DNA from 2 places in the Actinomadura chokoriensis genome. Region 2 is predicted to be linked to the other one. Evidence: riboswitches for the same ligand, from Rfam matches in the RefSeq annotation. Region 2 holds a riboswitch; the other holds the start of a gene.
The links. A riboswitch is a leader RNA that binds a small molecule or an ion and turns the genes downstream of it on or off. The one in region 2 is predicted to bind glycine.

Region 1 (3,201 bases), on a different contig from region 2:
ACGGCTCGCCCGCCTCGACGGTGTCGCCCTCCGACGGCTGCAACTCGAGGTAGACGATCTCTCCGAGGGCGTCGGCGGCGTGCGCGGTGATGCCGACGGTGACGATGCCGTCCTCGCCGCCGAGGCCGGACACCCACTCGTGCTCTTCGCTGTAGCGGAGCTGCTCCGGAACGCTCACGATTCTCTCTCTTTCAGGAACGCTTGTAGAAGGGCAGGTCGACCACGTCCACCGGCTCGGGGCGGCCGCGGACGTCCACGGCCAGGGACGTGTCCTCGACGCCGCTGTCGAGGTAGGCCAGGGCGATCGGCCTGCCCAGTGTGGGGGAAGGGGCGCCGCTCGTCACGATCCCGCACGGCGTGCCGCCGGACGTGACGACCTGGTACCCCTTCCGCGGCGCGCGACGCCCGCGCGCGACCAGCCCCACGAGCCTACGGCCCGGCGGGGTCTGCGCCTGCGCCGCCAGGGTGGTCTTGCCCACGAAATCGACGGCCTTGTCCAGCTTCACGACCCGGCCGAGGCCCGCCTCGAACGGCGTCGTCTCGGCGGTCAGCTCGTTGCCGTACAGCGGCATGCCCGCTTCGAGGCGCAGCGAGTCGCGCGCTGCGAGCCCCGCCGGGACGACCCCGTCCACGGCGGCGAACGCGCGCCACAGCGCGGCGGTGTCGGAGGCGTCCGCGAAGAGCTCGAAGCCGTCCTCGCCCGTGTAGCCGGTGCGGGCGATCAGGGTGTCGACGCCCGCGACGCGTTCGGCGAGGACGGCGTAGTACTTGAGGTCGGCGACCGGCGCGTCGGTGAAGCCTTCGAGGATCTCCTGGGCGCGGGGGCCCTGCAGGGCGATCAGCCCGTAGGCGTCGGTGCGGTCGTCGACGGCGGCCTCGTAGCCGGCGGCCCGCTCGACCAGCGCGTCCCGGACGACGGCGGTGTTCGCCGCGTTCGCGACGACCATGAAGGTCTGTGTTTCGCCCCCATGGCTACGCCCCGCCACCCCCCGGTCGGCGAGCCGGTAGACGATCAGGTCGTCGAGGACGCCACCGTCGGGCGCGCAGATCATCGTGTAGCGGGCCTTGCCGACCGGCATCGAGGACAGGTTCCCGACCAGCGCGTAGTCGAGCGCGGCACCGGCGCCCGGCCCGGACAGGAAGATCTCTCCCATGTGCGACAGGTCGAACAGCCCCGCGCCGGTGCGGACGGCCTCGTGCTCGGCGGTCTCGCTCTTGTAGCGCAGCGGCATCAGGTACCCGGCGAAGTCGACCATGGTCGCGCCGAGGTCCCGGTGGACGTCGTGCAGCGGCGTGGTCTTCGGGTCGGCGGACGGGTCGGCGGACATCGGTTCGGCTCCTTCGTCGCGGGCGCGCGTGGTCCATCGTCCCACTCGCGCACCGGGCGTCGCGGTGCCTCCCCCTCTGTCATCTGCGCCTGAGAGCTTCACCCGCCGCCGGGCGGCGGGTTTTCACCTTCGGCGGGGGACCGGGTCCCCGCTTTCCAGAGGTCGCCTGACCCGTGCGGTCCGTGGGCCTGAGAGGTTCCGGGGAGGATTTGCTCCTTCGGCGTCCCACACCGGCTGCGTGGGACTCTCCCGCACGGGGTCGTCGGCTGGCCGCCAATCTAGCAGCGGCCCCCGCCCTGCGACCACCCTCCGTCAGCCCGCCGGCGGCGACGCCGACATCGACTTCACGCACGCCCGCAGGGCCGCCTTGATCTTTTCGAGGTCCTGCTTGTCGGGCGTGGTCGACGGGTTCGGGCTCGGCAGCTCGACCCCCTGCTCGTGCATGCAGTTGTTGAACCTCTCGGTCGCCCGCGACACCTCGGGCACCGGCGTCGCGGCGGTATTGCCGGGCGCCGTGCCGGGCGGCGCCGAGGCCGGTGCTGAGGCGGCCGGTGAGGGCGGCGGCGACGCGCCCGCGTCCCCGCCGTCGGAGCCGCCGCATCCGCTCAGCGCCAGCACGAGCACCAGCACGCCTACGTGACCGCGCTTCACAGGGGACCTCCGTGCTCAGGGGGTGAGATCGGCCCATGATGCGCGGGTGGGGCGGTGCCCGGCTATTCAGGCACGTGCCAATGACGCGCGCACGATTTAGCACCCTGCCTCAAAGGGGGCTCGCAGGCGCCCGGGATGCCGCGTCCACGCGTTGACTTCAACCGAACCGGGGCCGTTCGCGTACTCTGTTTTGGTCATCGAGATCACCCGCGGTGAGCGCGGGTGCACCGAGCTGAGGGGCATTGCCGGATGGTCTACCTGGCAGGGATGCTGATCCTGTTCTTCGGCCTGCTGGTGTCCATCGCGCTGCACGAGCTCGGCCACTTCTCCTTCGCCAAGCTCTTCAAGGTGCGGACGACCCAGTTCATGGTCGGCTTCGGCCCGACCATGTGGTCCAAGCGCAAGGGCGAGACCGAGTACGGCGTCAAGTGGATCCCGCTCGGCGGCTACATCCGCATGATCGGGATGCTGCCGCCGCGCAAGGGCGACGCCCCCGGGCAGGTCCGGCAGATCAGCACCGGTCCGTGGCAGGGCCTCATCGAGTCGGCGCGCGGCGCCGCACTGGAGGAGATCCGCCCCGGCGACGAGGACCGCGTCTTCTACGCCAAGAAGTGGTGGCAGAAGCTGCTCATCATGTTCGGCGGCCCGGCGATGAACCTGGTGCTCTCGGTGATGTTCTTCGCGATCCTGCTGATGGGGATCGGCACGATGCGGTCGCAGCCGGTCATCGGCGAGGTCCTCGAATGCATGGTGCCCGCCAGCCAGTCCCAGACGACGGAGTGCCCGAAGGACGCGAAGCCGACGCCGGCCGCGCAGGCCGGGCTCAAGGCCGGCGACCGGATCGTGGCGTTCGACGGCAGGAAGATCGACGGCGACTACGAGAAGCTGCAGGTCCTGATCCGCGACAACGGCGGCAGGACGGTCCCGATGACCGTCGAGCGCGGTGGGCAGGACGTGAAGCTGAACGTCCCGATCACCCGCAACCAGATGTACGACCTCAAGGACCACGACAAGGTGGTCAACGTCGGGTTCCTCGGCATCACCCCGATCCAGGCGATGGAGCGGCAGGGCCCGGGCGCGGTCGCGAGCACGATGGTCGACCTGACCGCGCGCACCACGGGCGCGCTGGTGCGGATGCCGCAGAAGATGGTCGGCGTCTGGAACGCCGCGTTCAGCGATGAGAAGCGCGACCCGAACGGCCCGGTCGGCGTCGTCGGCGTCA
Region 2 (3,201 bases):
GCTCGCGGGCGGCGGCGACGACCTCGGCGGCCCGGCCGGGCACGCGGGCGAGGACGGTGTCGAAGAACGCGCCGTGCACGACCTCCACGCCGGCGGCGCGCAGCCCCGCGGCGATCTCGGCGGCGCGGCGGTGGGCGCGCTGCGCGATCGCGGCCAGCCCCTCGGGGCCGTGGTACACCGCGTACATGCTCGCCATCACGGCGAGGAGCACCTGGGCGGTGCAGATGTTGCTGGTGGCCTTCTCGCGGCGGATGTGCTGCTCGCGGGTCTGCAGCGCCAGCCGGTAGGCGGTCGCGCCGTCCGCGTCGACCGACACGCCGACGAGCCGTCCGGGCAGCTGCCGCTGGATGCCCTCGCCGACCGCCATGTAGCCGGCGTGCGGGCCGCCGAACCCGTAGGGGACGCCGAACCGCTGCGCGGACCCCACGGCGATGTCGGCGCCGGACTCCCCCGGCGGGCGCAGCAGCGTCAGCGCGAGCAGGTCCGCGGCCACGACGGCCTTGGCGCCGCGCTCGTGCGCCTGCGCGATGACCGGCGCGAGGTCGCGGACGGCCCCGGACGCGCCCGGGTACTGGAGCAGCACGCCGAAGAAGTCGCCGTCCGGCAGCCCGCCGGACAGGTCGGCGGTGACCACCTCGATGCCGAGCGGGACCGCGCGGGTCCGGACGACCTCGATCGTCTGCGGCAGCGCGTCGGCGTCGACGAGGAACGCCCCCGGCTCCCTGCGCTTGGACACGCGGTGCGCGAGCGCCATCCCCTCGGCGGCGGCGGTGCCCTCGTCCAGCATGGAGGCGTTCGCGACGGGCAGCCCGGTCAGGTCGGCGACCACCGTCTGGAAGTTCAGCAGCGCCTCGAGCCGGCCCTGCGAGATCTCCGGCTGGTAGGGCGTGTAGGCGGTGTACCAGCCGGGGTTCTCCAGGACGTTCCGCATGATCACGCCGGGCGTGGTCGTCCCGTGGTAGCCGAGCCCGATCATGGACGTCAGCACGGTGTTGCGGGACGCGAGCTCGCGGAGCCGGTCCAGCGCCGCGGTCTCGCTCAGCGCGGGCGGCAGGCCGAGCGGGCGGGCGGTGCGGATCGCGGCGGGGACCGCGGCGTCGATCAGCGCCTCGGCGCCGGAGTAGCCGATGGCGGCCAGCATCCGGGCCTGCTCGTCCGGGCCGGGGCCGATGTGCCGGTCGGCGAACGCCGAACGCGGATGCTGCGGCGCGGCCACGGGCGCGAAGAACTGGGCGGTCATGGAGGGCCTCCTGGCTGCTGCGGTCGCTCAGGTCCGCCGCCGGCACGGGCCGGCGGCAGGTCTCCCCCTCTGTCATCGGCACCTGAGAGCTTCACCCGCGCGGCGGGGTTTCCCCTTCGGTGAGCCGCCCTTCCCCGGCTGCGGGGATCGACGCCTGCTTTCCAGAGGTGCCTCGCCCGAGCGGTCCTTTTGCCTGAGAGGTTCCGGGGAGGTTGCCCCTTCGGCGCCCCACGCTGGCCGCGTGGGGTCTCTCCCGCACAGGGTCGACGGCATGTCCTAGGCGAAACCCTACCCAAAACCGGCTCCGGGCCGTCGTCCCGCCCCGGACACGGGTGCCGCCGCCGCCCTCCCCCGGGTCGTACCGGCCGGTACGATGTGCACACTCACCTGGGACAAGACGGACCTCGGGCCACGGGGGCGGAGATGGGGCTGCGGGGTGCACGCGCGACCGGCCGGACGCCGGCCCGGCACTCGACGCCGCGCCGCCGCTTCTGGGACGCTGATCACGATGACGGACGGTCGGGGCGGCGGTACGGCGTGACACAGACCCGCGACGGCATGGTGCGCCCGCGGCACGGCGCGACCGCCGGCGTGCCCGTCGACGAGCCCGCCCAGCCGGACCGGATCCGGCGGCCCGCCGACGCGATCAGGTTCGCCGGCTCGGTGGTGGGGCTGGCCGCGGTGATGCTGCTGGTGTCGATCGCGCAGCAGACCACGCACGGGTTGCAGACCGACATCGCGCAGGGCACCGCGCACGCGCCGCGGCTGCTGCTGACGCTGGCGACGCTGGTGTCCAGCTTCGGGGTGCTGGCGGTGCCGATCGCGTTCGCGGTCGAGCGGCTGTTCCACAAGGACGGGACGCGGGTCGCGATCGCGCTGCTGGCCGCCGTGATCGCGTTCGGCATCACCGTCGGGCTGGACGACCTGGTGGTGCGGGCGGCGCCCGGCGGCGTCCTCGACTCGCTGATCTGGGGCGGCACCGAGACCGCGCCCGTGCACACCGACATCGCGCCGGTCATCGCGTTCGTCAGCGCGGTCGGGATGGCGGGCCGCGCCCGCTGGCAGGCCGCGACCTGGACCATGATCGGGCTGGCGGCGCTGACCGGGCTGACCGCGTCCTACGCCTCCGTCGCCGCGCTCGCGGCCACCTACCTCCTCGGCCGCGCCATCGGCCACGGCACCCTGTACGCCGTCGGCACCCCGAACCCGCGCCCGACCGGGGCGGCGGTCGTCGCGTCGCTGGAGCGGCTCGGGCTGCGGCCGAAGCGGGGCGCGCGGCTGGACGAGCCGTCCGACGACACCGAGGACGGACGCCGCTACGGCGTCGTCCTGGCCTCGGGCGCCGCCGCCGGGTACGGCCCCCGCCCGCCGCTCGGCCGGAGCGCCCACGGCGAGTGGGACCTGGAGGTCCGCGTCCTGGACCGCGACCAGCAGACCGCCGGGCTGCTGTACCGGATCTGGCGGCTGCTGCGGCTGCGCGCCACCACGACCGGGCGCACGCTGCGGTCGCTGCGCCGGTCGCTGGAGCAGGAGTCGCTGATGGCGTACGCGGTGGACGCGGCGGGCGTCCGCACCCCGCGGCTCATCGGCACCTGCGAGGTCGGCACGGAGGCGGCGCTGCTGGCCTACGAGCGCGTGCCGGGGCGGCGGCTCGGCGACGTCCCGGACGAGGAGATCACCGACGATCTGCTGACCGACGTCTGGCGGCAGTTCCGGTCGCTGCAGGCGGGACGGCTCGCGCACCGGCGGCTGGAGGGCGGCGCGCTGCTCATCGGCGAGGACGGCCTCGCCTACGTCACCGACCTGCGCGCCGGCGAGACGGCGGCGGGCGACCTCGCGCTGCGGCTCGACCTGGCGCAGCTCCTCACCACGCTGGCGCTGCGGACCGGGCCGGAGCGGGCGGTGCGGACCGCCGCGGCCGTGCTGGGCGAGGAGGCCCTCGGCGCCGCGGTGCCGCTGCT

Region 1: another riboswitch for glycine. It lies ahead of gcvT (glycine cleavage system aminomethyltransferase GcvT); the one in region 2 lies ahead of gcvP (aminomethyl-transferring glycine dehydrogenase).

The regions. Positions count from the first base shown of each region.
Region 1 is NZ_BAAAMW010000001.1:436,266-439,466, reverse strand. Features, by position in the region: gene gcvH (glycine cleavage system protein GcvH) at 1-178, opposite strand, end outside; gene gcvT (glycine cleavage system aminomethyltransferase GcvT) at 192-1,328, opposite strand; glycine riboswitch at 1,402-1,490, opposite strand; glycine riboswitch at 1,495-1,590, opposite strand; gene ABFX46_RS02075 (hypothetical protein) at 1,641-1,979, opposite strand; gene ABFX46_RS02070 (M50 family metallopeptidase) at 2,229-3,201, shown strand, end outside.
Region 2 is NZ_BAAAMW010000007.1:30,944-34,144, reverse strand. Features, by position in the region: gene gcvP (aminomethyl-transferring glycine dehydrogenase) at 1-1,240, opposite strand, end outside; glycine riboswitch at 1,300-1,411, opposite strand; glycine riboswitch at 1,412-1,506, opposite strand; gene ABFX46_RS17035 (lysylphosphatidylglycerol synthase transmembrane domain-containing protein) at 1,778-3,201, shown strand, end outside.